3 regions of the Erwinia sp. AK-PDG3-5 genome follow, and region 3 is predicted to be linked to each of the others. Evidence: predicted binding sites of a transcription regulator. Region 3 holds the regulator's gene; each other region holds the start of a gene.
What was found. The regulator LexA, encoded in region 3, represses DNA repair genes until DNA is damaged. The targets are predictions, from matches to a motif close to TNCTGTATGTACATACAGNA.
Positions count from the first base shown of each region.

Region 1: umuD (translesion error-prone DNA polymerase V autoproteolytic subunit) is a predicted target of LexA. The motif match lies at 1,657-1,676, and genes of this name have one in related genera.
Region 2: AC1UKS_RS12620 (metal-dependent hydrolase) is a predicted target of LexA. The motif match lies at 1,808-1,827, and genes of this name have one in related genera.

Region 1 covers NZ_CM165967.1:2,034,395-2,037,672, forward strand. The annotation lists gene AC1UKS_RS09355 (TetR/AcrR family transcriptional regulator) at 1-129, opposite strand, end outside; gene AC1UKS_RS09360 (D-2-hydroxyacid dehydrogenase family protein) at 257-1,210, shown strand; gene umuD (translesion error-prone DNA polymerase V autoproteolytic subunit) at 1,221-1,640, opposite strand; gene AC1UKS_RS09370 (HD-GYP domain-containing protein) at 1,898-3,079, shown strand.
Region 2 covers NZ_CM165967.1:2,741,520-2,744,797, reverse strand. The annotation lists gene AC1UKS_RS12625 (L-cystine transporter) at 1-1,034, opposite strand, end outside; gene AC1UKS_RS12620 (metal-dependent hydrolase) at 1,199-1,789, opposite strand; gene hxpB (hexitol phosphatase HxpB) at 1,984-2,655, opposite strand; gene AC1UKS_RS12610 (YniB family protein) at 2,826-3,278, shown strand, end outside.
Region 3 covers NZ_CM165967.1:4,422,251-4,425,528, forward strand. The annotation lists gene dinF (MATE family efflux transporter DinF) at 150-1,472, opposite strand; gene lexA (transcriptional repressor LexA) at 1,592-2,200, opposite strand; gene AC1UKS_RS20690 (diacylglycerol kinase) at 2,317-2,676, opposite strand; gene plsB (glycerol-3-phosphate 1-O-acyltransferase PlsB) at 2,805-3,278, shown strand, end outside.

The sequences.
Region 1 (3,278 bases), 2.4 Mb from region 3:
AATCGAGGCGGCGTGAAAGCCTTTTTCCCGGAACACCAGCATGGCGTTGTCCAGCGCCAGGTCGGTATCAAACTCGCGTGGGCGGCCGCGCTCTTTGCTGTGCTGCGGCAGAAGGGATGCGTTGTTCATAAGTATCCAATAAGGGAACGATTGCTTCCAAAATGCCAGAGAGCGGGATAACTGGCAAGAGAGTTCTCGCTCAGCAGCCCATCGCGCATTATTCTGATAGGCACCTCGTCAGCCTCAGGAGAAGATCGTGGTGATACGTATTGCGATACCGGATGATTATCAGCGGGCAACCGCTCAGCTTAGTTTCCTGCACGATAATCCGGCCTTTCAGTGCCGCGCGCTGGGTCACCTGCCAGATCCGCATGCCAGCGAGGTGCTGGCGACGGCCGAGGCGCTGATTTTGATCCGCGAACGAACGCAGATCGATGCCGCTTTTCTGCGACAAACCCCTCAACTTAAGCTGATCAGTCAGACGGGCAAAGTCGCGCGCAATATCGATCTGGCGGCCTGTCAGCGGGCTGGCGTGGCGGTGGTGGAAGGAACGGGCTCGCCGGTGGCGCCTGCAGAACTGACCTGGCTGCTGATAATGGCCTCCCGCCGTAAGCTGGTGTCCTCGGTGAATGCCATGGCCGCCGGACGCTGGCAAACGGAGATCGGCAGGGCAGTTAACCGGCAAACCCTCGGCATTCTTGGCTACGGCAAAATTGGCAAGCTGATTGCCGGCTATGCCCGTGCTTTCAATATGCAGGTGCAGGTATGGGGCAGCGAACGCGCCCGCGAGGAAGCGCGGCGCGATGGTCACAGCGTGCCTGCCGATCGCACCGCCTTGTTTGCCACCAGTGATATTCTGTCTGTCCATCTGCGACTGGTCGACGCAACCGAAGCCAGCATTAGCGAGGCCGATCTGCTGGCGATGAAACCGGATGCGCTGTTTGTGAATACCAGCCGGGCCGAGCTGGTCGCGCCGGGTGCGCTACTGCATGCGCTGGGCCAGGGGCGTCCGGGCTTGGCCGCGCTGGATGTCTACGAGCAGGAGCCGGTGTACGATCCGGCCTCGCCGCTGTTGCAGATGCCGAACGTGCTCTGTACGCCGCACCTCGGTTACGTCGAGCAAGCCAGCTACGAGGCCTATTTTCGCGTGGCGTTCGACAACCTCACCCGCTTTTTTGCCGGCGATCGGTCACAGGTGATTAACCCCTGAGTTCACTCTCTCAGCGCGCCGCATAAATAATAAAGGTCACCACGCCGAACACGCTCAGCCCGGCTTCGTCGTCGATATCGATGGCGGCGTAGCTGGGATTCATCGGCAGCAGCTTCACCGAAGGCGTCAGCTGCAATTTCTTCAGGGTGAATTCGCCATCAATAGCGGCAATCACCCGATCGCCATGCTGAGGCTTTAACGAGCTGTCTACCACCAGCATATCGCCGTCGTTAATATTACCCTCGATCATCGAATTTCCCGCCGCACGGATAAAGTAGGTCGCGCTGGGATGGCTGACCAGCAGTTCATTCAGGTCTATCCGCGATTCCACATAATCGGCCGCCGGCGAGGGAAACCCGCAGGCGACCCGTTCAACGAACAACGGGATGGTGAGAGGACGCGGAGAAACAACAAGTTGGTGCATGTGCATAATGATGACTCAATGTTACTGTGTTTATATACAGTATTATCAATCCGTGCTGGCAATCAACCGCTGAATCAGCGTAAAAACCTACGCGCTTGTTCTGCTGAGGAATTTAGTTTCTGCCTGAAAAAACGTGGCGAATACGCGGCCTGCGTAAATGTAAAAATTAAGTAAAAGATGCGGTCAGCCGCCGCATTCACTGAAGCTTTTTCAGGCAAGGCCGATACCTGTGCTGAATGGAGGAACTGGCAAAGAGGCACAGGATGATCAGGCGAATTCAGGTACAGGCGCTGCGCGTTGGGATGTATGTGCACAAGCTGGAGGTTTTCTGGCTCAAGCATCCGCTCGTCCACAACGACATGCTGCTGACCACCAATCTGCAGATCCAGGTGATTGCAGAAAACGGCATTAAAGAAGTCTGGATCGATCTGTCTAAAGGGCGGGCGCCGGACGAAACAGACACAGAGATTGAAGAAGACCAGGCGGACGTGCCGCGTGGTCCCATCAGCATGCATCAAGAAGTTGAGCAGGCGCAGGCGATTTGCCTGAATGCCAAAGGGCAGGTAATGGATATGTTCAGCGATGCCCGGCTGGGACGTACCATCGACACTGTCAGCACGCTGCCGCTGGTGGATGAAATCGGCGGTTCGATCAGCCGACATCCTGCCGCGCTGCTGAGCGTGGTGCGGCTGAAAACCCATGATGATTACACCTATCTGCATTCGGTCGCCGTCTGCGCGCTGATGGTGTCGCTGGCCAGGCAGCTGCAGCTGGAAGAAGAGCAGGTGCGGCGGGCGGGAACCGCCGGGCTGCTGCATGACGTGGGTAAAGCCGGGATCTCGCTGGATATCCTCAACAAGCCCGGCAAGCTGACCGACGCCGAGTTCGACATCATGAAACAGCATCCGGTGATTGGCGAAGCGCTGCTGCGGAAAAGCGGCGGCGGCGAAGATCTGCTGGACGTGGCGTTACACCACCATGAAAAATTCGATGGACGCGGCTATCCGCATGGCCTGGCCGGTGAAAAAATCTCGCTGCTGGCGCGGATGGCGGCGGTCTGCGACGTCTATGATGCGGTCACCTCTAACCGGCCTTATAAAGCAGGCTGGAATCCGGCCAGCGCCATGCACCAAATGGCCAGCTGGGAAGGGCACTTCGACCGCAAGGTGTTCTTCGCCTTCGTGAAGGCGGTGGGCATCTATCCGGTGGGCTCCACCGTGCGTCTCGCCTCAGGACGCATTGCGGTGGTCGCCGAACCGGGTGGAGGCTCACTGCTGCAACCCAAAGTCTGCGTCTTCTATTCACTGGTCACCAACCAGAGGCTGTCACCGGAGATCGTCGACCTCGCCGATCGCTTCTGCTGGGACAGCATTACCGGCCCGGAAGAGTCCACTAACTGGCACGGCATCAATGTTGATGCGCTGTGGATGAAGCCGGTAGCCTGAGGGTCGGGCAAAGGCGGATCGGTCCGCCTGAACCCTTACCCCTGTCACTCACAGTTTTTCCGAGTCATTTCCGCTAAACATTTCGCCTTTCTCCTATGTCTTTTTCCCCAGTAATTTGGCAGGCTGGATGCATCGATCCGGGCTCAAAGCCGCGTATTGTCTGGCAGAGTCAGGATCAGCGTCTATACTGAATGCTGAT
Region 2 (3,278 bases), 1.7 Mb from region 3:
CCATTCTGGCCAATGGTGGCACCGAACGAGGCTGAGAAGCTGGCAATGGATTCCGGGATGCCCAGACGACGCGTCTGTGCTTCAACGCTCAGCGGAATGGTGGCCGCGCTGGAACGGCTGGTGAAGGCGAAGGTAATCACCGGCCAGACTTTACGGAAGAAGCGGCGCGGATTCACGCCATTCACCGACAGCAGTAGCGCGTGTACCGCAAACATGATCGCCAGACCGAGGTAAGACGCCACCACGAAGCCGCCCAGCTTGATAATGTCGTTCACGTTGGAGCTGGCAACCACTTTGGTCATTAGCGCCAGCACGCCATATGGCGTGAGCTTCATGATCAAACGAACCAGCTTCATGACCCATGCCTGCAGCACGTCAATGGCAGCCAGCACGCGTTCGCCTTTCGGTTTGTCGTCGCGCAGCAGATGCAGAGCAGCTACACCGAGGAAGGCGGCAAAGATCACCACGCTGATAATTGAGGTCGGGCTTGCGCCGGTCAAATCAGCAAACGGGTTTTTCGGCACAAAGGAGAGCAGTAGCTGAGGCGTGGAGAGGTCAGCCACCTTGCCCACATAGTTATTTTGCAACGCAGCCAGGCGCGCGGTTTCCTGAACACCCTGCACCAGGCCGGTGGCATTCAGACCAAACAGCCAGGTCACGAACACCCCTACTAACGCGGAGATAGCGGTGGTAAATAGCAGCACGCCGATGGTCAGCACGCTGATTTTGCCCAACGACGAGGCATTATGCAGACGGGCAACCGCGCTCAGGATCGAGGCGAAGACCAGCGGCATCACGATCATTTGCAGCAGTTGCACATAGCCGTTGCCGACAATGTTAATCCAGCTGATTGACTCTTTCAGCACCGGGCTGTCAGAGCCATAAATGGTGTGCAGGCCCAGGCCAAACAGTACGCCGAGCACCAGTCCCACCAGGACTTTTTTCGACAGGCTCCAGTGGCTGCCGCCGGTTTTGGCGAGGATCACTAACAGGGCAACAAACGCGGCCAGGTTAGCGAGTAATGGAAGGTTCATCCCCAATTCTCCAGTCAATATGGCGTAATTCCCTACGCCGGTAAGCTTCAGATAATTTTTATCGCGTACCAAGTACGACACGTGCGTGAATGGTATCAGCTCAAACTGGTGCTGCCATATATCCAAAAAATATGGCTTATAACGATTTGCGTTTAATTGGGGGTTTAATGGGCACTTTGCGAGTTTATCAGCCGGTTCATGCCGCTCTGAACCGAATTAACCATTTGCGCGGGCCAGCCGGACGCACCAAAGGGGGGCATTCCCTGCGGAAACCACATGGCGTAACCCACCAGTGCGAGGCATAACGCGCGCTCTAACTGATTGCCTTTCTGGCTCCTCAACAGCGGCAGGCGAAAACGCCAGCGGCAGGGCCACAATAAAGGGACGCCGGCAGGGGTCAGCATATCGGCGGCGATATGGCTTAAATATCCCAGTACTAATCCCTGAAACACATCCGCGGGGATCACCCAGTCTTTTGGCACCTTCAAATGGAATAGCGCCACGCCACCCAGAACCGCGAGCAGGCTATGGGTAAAACCGCGGTGCCCAAACACGCGCGCCACAGGTTGCGAAATCCATCTGAAGCGTTGCCCCAGGGTAGACTTAGGGTGATCGATATCCGGCAGTAGGCAGGTCAGCAGTGTCGCAGGCACGATATGCCACCAGTCGCCGTTAGCCAGTTCCGGCGTCAGGTCGGCGCGTTTGGCAAAGATGGCACTGGCAATAGCAAAAATAAGATGGCCTTCGGCCGTCATGGGAACACCTGGCTGCTGAACTGTCGATGTATACAGTATAGGGGATATATACAGTAGAAACTATACGTTACCCTGTAACTAATGATGACTATTTTTACGTTATTGAAGGGGTTAACAGCAGAGAGGAGGTGGCGCGGGCGATTTCGACCGATAAATCAGACCGGAGCCGGCAGAAAACCGGCTCCGGATGTGGATTACCTGCCGTGCAGGTGCGCAGAGGTCAGTTCGTTTAGTGAAGCCAGCTTAACGTTCGCCAGCGACCAGCGGGCATCATCAGCATGTTCTTGCGCCGGGATAACGATTGAACGCATGCGGGCGGCTTTGGTTGCCACCATACCGTTAATCGAATCTTCTAAGGTGACGCAATTCAGCGGGTCTACCCCTAATCCGGCGGCGGCATCCAGATAAACCTGGGGGTGTGGCTTGCTGTAAGGCAGGGCTTCAGCAGAGGCAATCACGTCAAAGTAGTCGCGCAGATTGAACATCTCCAGCACGCGATTCAACATATGCAGCGGTGAAGCGGACGCCAGGCCGATCTTTAAGCCCTCGGCTTTGCACAGCTTTAATGCCTGCTCCACGCCCGGCAGCAGAGGCCGGCTGTCTTCGACTAAATGCAGCGCGCGGGCAATAATCCGCTGGGTAACTTCTTCCTGTGAGGGGCCGCTCCACGGCAGCGCTTCATGCCACATTCTGACGGTCTGATCGATGCGCAAACCCAGCGTATCGGGCAACTCATTCCGACGGGTCAAATCGATATTCAGCGTGGAAAACACGTCCAACTCAGCCTGATCCCAAAGCGGTTCAGAATCAATAAGCAGGCCATCCATATCAAAGATGGCGGCAAGGACGGGGCGGGAATAGGACATTTTGCGGCTCCTTTTGAAAATTTACCTCACCATAGCATGAAGCTTTCACCGACAACATTGTCCCGCTTGCGGCGGTTCTTCCCCTTTTAACGCGACATGACGACTTTTTTCAGGCACATTTCGCTACCTGAAGGTAAACTTATCACCTCAAACCTTAGTCAGGAGAAAGCATGACTTATCAACAAGCTGGCCGGGTCGCGATCCTCAAGCGAGTCGCTGGCTGGATTATTTTTATTCCGGCGCTCATTTCAACGCTGATTTCACTGATGACCTTCCTCGAGAAGAGCCGGGAAAAGCGCGAAGGGATTAATGCGGTGATGCAGGATTTCTCCCATGTGATGATCGATATGATCCGCTTCAACACCGGGTTCCTTAATGCGTTCTGGAATAATTCACCGCAGCCCGATTTTAATCACGGCAGCAACGTCACCTTCTGGATTGTCTACTGGCTGATCTTCGTCGGGCTGGCCTTACAGGCTTCCGGCGCCAGAATGTGGCGACAGTCGCGCCATCTGCGTGAAGGGATTGAGGATCAGGTGATCCTGGAGAATGCGAAAGGGCCAGAAGGGCGCAGCCGCCAGCAGTTGGAAGAGAAAATTATCGTGCCACGTCACACGATTTTC
Region 3 (3,278 bases):
ACGTACAGATAATTGTAGTAGATGATGGCGAGTTTGCCCGTAATGGCGAAAGATAAAGCCACATTTTTAGCTAAAAGTGACAGCGAAAAGTGAAAAAAGGCAGGGAGATCAGCAGATAACGAAGCGGCAGGTGGGTGTAACGAATTATTTCAGCCCGCAAACCAACTGTTGTTGCGCCAGTGCCTGCGCCAGATGAGCCACAACGTCAGCCCACGCAGCAGCAGGAACACGGTAACGGCCAGCCACAGACCATGGTTGCCTAACGCCGGCACGGTGAACAGCGTCGCGCCGTAGCCCAGTGCCGCAATCAGCATGCCATTGCGCATTTCACTGGCGCGCGTAGCACCAATAAACATGCCATCCAGCAGATAACACCAGACCCCGCAGACCGGCAGGACAATCTGCCAGAACAGATAGGTGTCAGCCTGCTGCTGCAGCTCAGGGATGGAGGTCAGTAAGGCAACAATATGCGTGCCGGTCAGTCCATAGATAATCGAGAAGGCCAGCGCCACCAGTCCTGCCTGACGGCAGGCCGCGTGCCAAATCAGCAGCAACCTTTTTGCGTCCTTTGCCCCATAGGCTTCGCCGGAGCAGGCTTCTACCGCATAGGCAAAGCCGTCCAGCGCGTAAGCGGTGAAGGTCAGGAACATCAGCAATACGGCGTTGACGGCGACGACCTCACTGCCCAGCCGCGCCCCCAATATCGTCAACGAAACAAAGCACAGTTGCAGCAGTAAAGAGCGCAACATAATGTCGCGATTCAGCCGCAGCAGCCGGCCGAAATTGCCCTGCCAGGCGGTTTTCAGCATCGGCAGCGAAATGCCCCGCAGTTTCAGCACCCGCCAGACCATCACCAGCCCAATCGCCAGCGTGACGTATTCTGCAATCGCCGTGGCCGCCGCCGCACCCTGTACGCCCCAGCCCAGCCCCATCACGAACCACAGATCCAGCACGATGTTGACCAGGTTTCCCACAACCAGCAGGATCACCGGTGCACGGGCATACTGTACGCCCAGCAGCCAGCCCAGTAATACCAGGTTGGCAAGCGTCGCAGGTGCACTTAACCAGCGGATATTCATGAACAGGGTGGCCTGATGCAGCACGGCAGGATCGCCACCCACGACAGAGAGCGCCAGGTGGTTAAGCGGGGATTTCAGCAGAATGAACAGCAGGCCAGCCGCCAGGGCAATCAATAGCGGTTGCATCAGTGCACGTGCCAGCGCAGGTTTATCACCCGCACCAAAGGCCTGCGCCGTTAATCCGGTGGTGCTCATCCGCAGGAACAGCAGCAGCATAAACAGGAAGCTGGTCGCGGTAGTGCCCACGGCAACGCCGCCGAGGTAGGAAGGACTGTCAAGGTGACCAATGACCGCGGTATCCACCAGGCCCAGCAAGGGCACGGAGATATTCGACAGGATCATTGGCAGCGCCAGCCGCCAGAGTTGGTTATCTGAGGGAGAAAATAATCGCATGGTCATCCACTGTGCGACTGGCTTAAAAGCATCACGCAAGCTGAATATGCCAGTCAATAAGGCATACAGCTTACCAAAAGAGAAACGCGCCGCGAAAGCAGCGCGTTAAGGTCAGGCGTTTACAGCCAGTTGCCGTTGCGGATTACACCGACGGCCAGACCTTCAATCGACAGGGTCTGCAAGCGCAGATCGACCACGATCGGTTGGAATTCGCCGTTTTCAGGCAGCAGATGCACGATATTGCCCTGCTTTTTAAGGCGCTTTACCGTCACCTCATCGTCAATGCGCGCTACCACGACCTGGCCGTTACGCACATCCTGAGTCTTGTGCACAGCTAACAGATCGCCGTCCATAATCCCGATATCTTTCATCGACATGCCGCTAACACGCAGCAGGAAGTCGGCGCCCGGCTTGAACAGTTCAGGATCCACCTTGTAGTGGCCTTCAATGTGCTCTTGCGCCAGCAAAGGTTCACCTGCGGCGACACGGCCAATCAGCGGCAACCCTTCCTCTTCTTCCATCATCAGACGGATACCGCGAGAGGCGCCGGAAACAATCTCGATCACGCCTTTACGTGCCAGCGCTTTGAGATGCTCTTCAGCCGCATTCGGGGAACGGAAACCGAGCTGTGCAGCGATTTCTGCCCGCGTCGGTGGCATGCCGGTCTGGTTAATGTGGTCGCGTATCAGGTCATAGACCTGCTGCTGCCTTGCAGTTAGTGCTTTCATCCCGCCCCCTGGTTGTTTATACAGTCAGCTGTGAGTATATACAGGTATTTGTGCGTTGAAAACCTAAAGATGCGGAAAAAACAGCAGTTTGTCAGATTATGGAAAACGCGCCGTAATCAGGGAATTAGCAGCATTACCCAGACGAAAACAGCGAGTAATATCGTCAGCAAGACGGCAGCGGAGCCCATATCTTTGGCGCGACCCGATAAAGGATGCATCTCGCTGCCAATGCGGTCGACCACCGCTTCCAGCGCGCTGTTAAGGATTTCAACAATGATCACCAACATCACCGACCCAATCAGCAGCACCCGGGTGACGGCGTCCACATCCAGCCAGCACGCCACAATCACCGCGACAATGCCGGCCACCGCTTCCTGGCGAAAAGCCGCTTCGTTTTGCCAGGCGGCGCGTATTCCTTTCCACGAATAACCGGCTGCATTAATGATGCGAGTCAATCCGGTGACGTTATTTGCCATAATCAGGGAACCCTTTGAGATGTTTAACGTCAATGTCTGGGTGGCGCACATTTTGCAACACCACAGATCTCACTGGCGCTTTCTGGTATGCTTGCGGCGCTTTGCTAACAAGAGGCTTCATGGTATCTATGTCAGGTTGGCGTAACTTATATTATAACTTATTGAATTTACCAGTAAAATTCCTGGTAAAAAGTAAAGCGATTCCCGCCGAGCCGGTTTCCGAGCTGGCGCTGGATACATCGCGCCCTATTATGTATGTGCTGCCTTATGATTCAAAGGCCGATCTGCTGGCGTTGCGTGAGCAATGCCGTAAACAGGATCTGCCCGATCCTTTAGATCCGCTGGAAATCGACGGTACGGTTTTGCCACGTCATGTGTTTATCCATGACGGCCCACGCGTATTCCCCTATTTCGTGCCTAACGTCGAATCGGTAAAACTGTTCCACGAATACCTCGATTTGCACCGCAGCAACCCGCTGCTGGACGTGCAGATGGTGCCGGTATCCGTGATGTTTGGCCGTGCACCAGGCCGCGAAGTGCAGGGCGACGATCAGCCTCATCTGCGCGTATTGAATGGCATCCAAAAATTCTTTGCCGTGCTG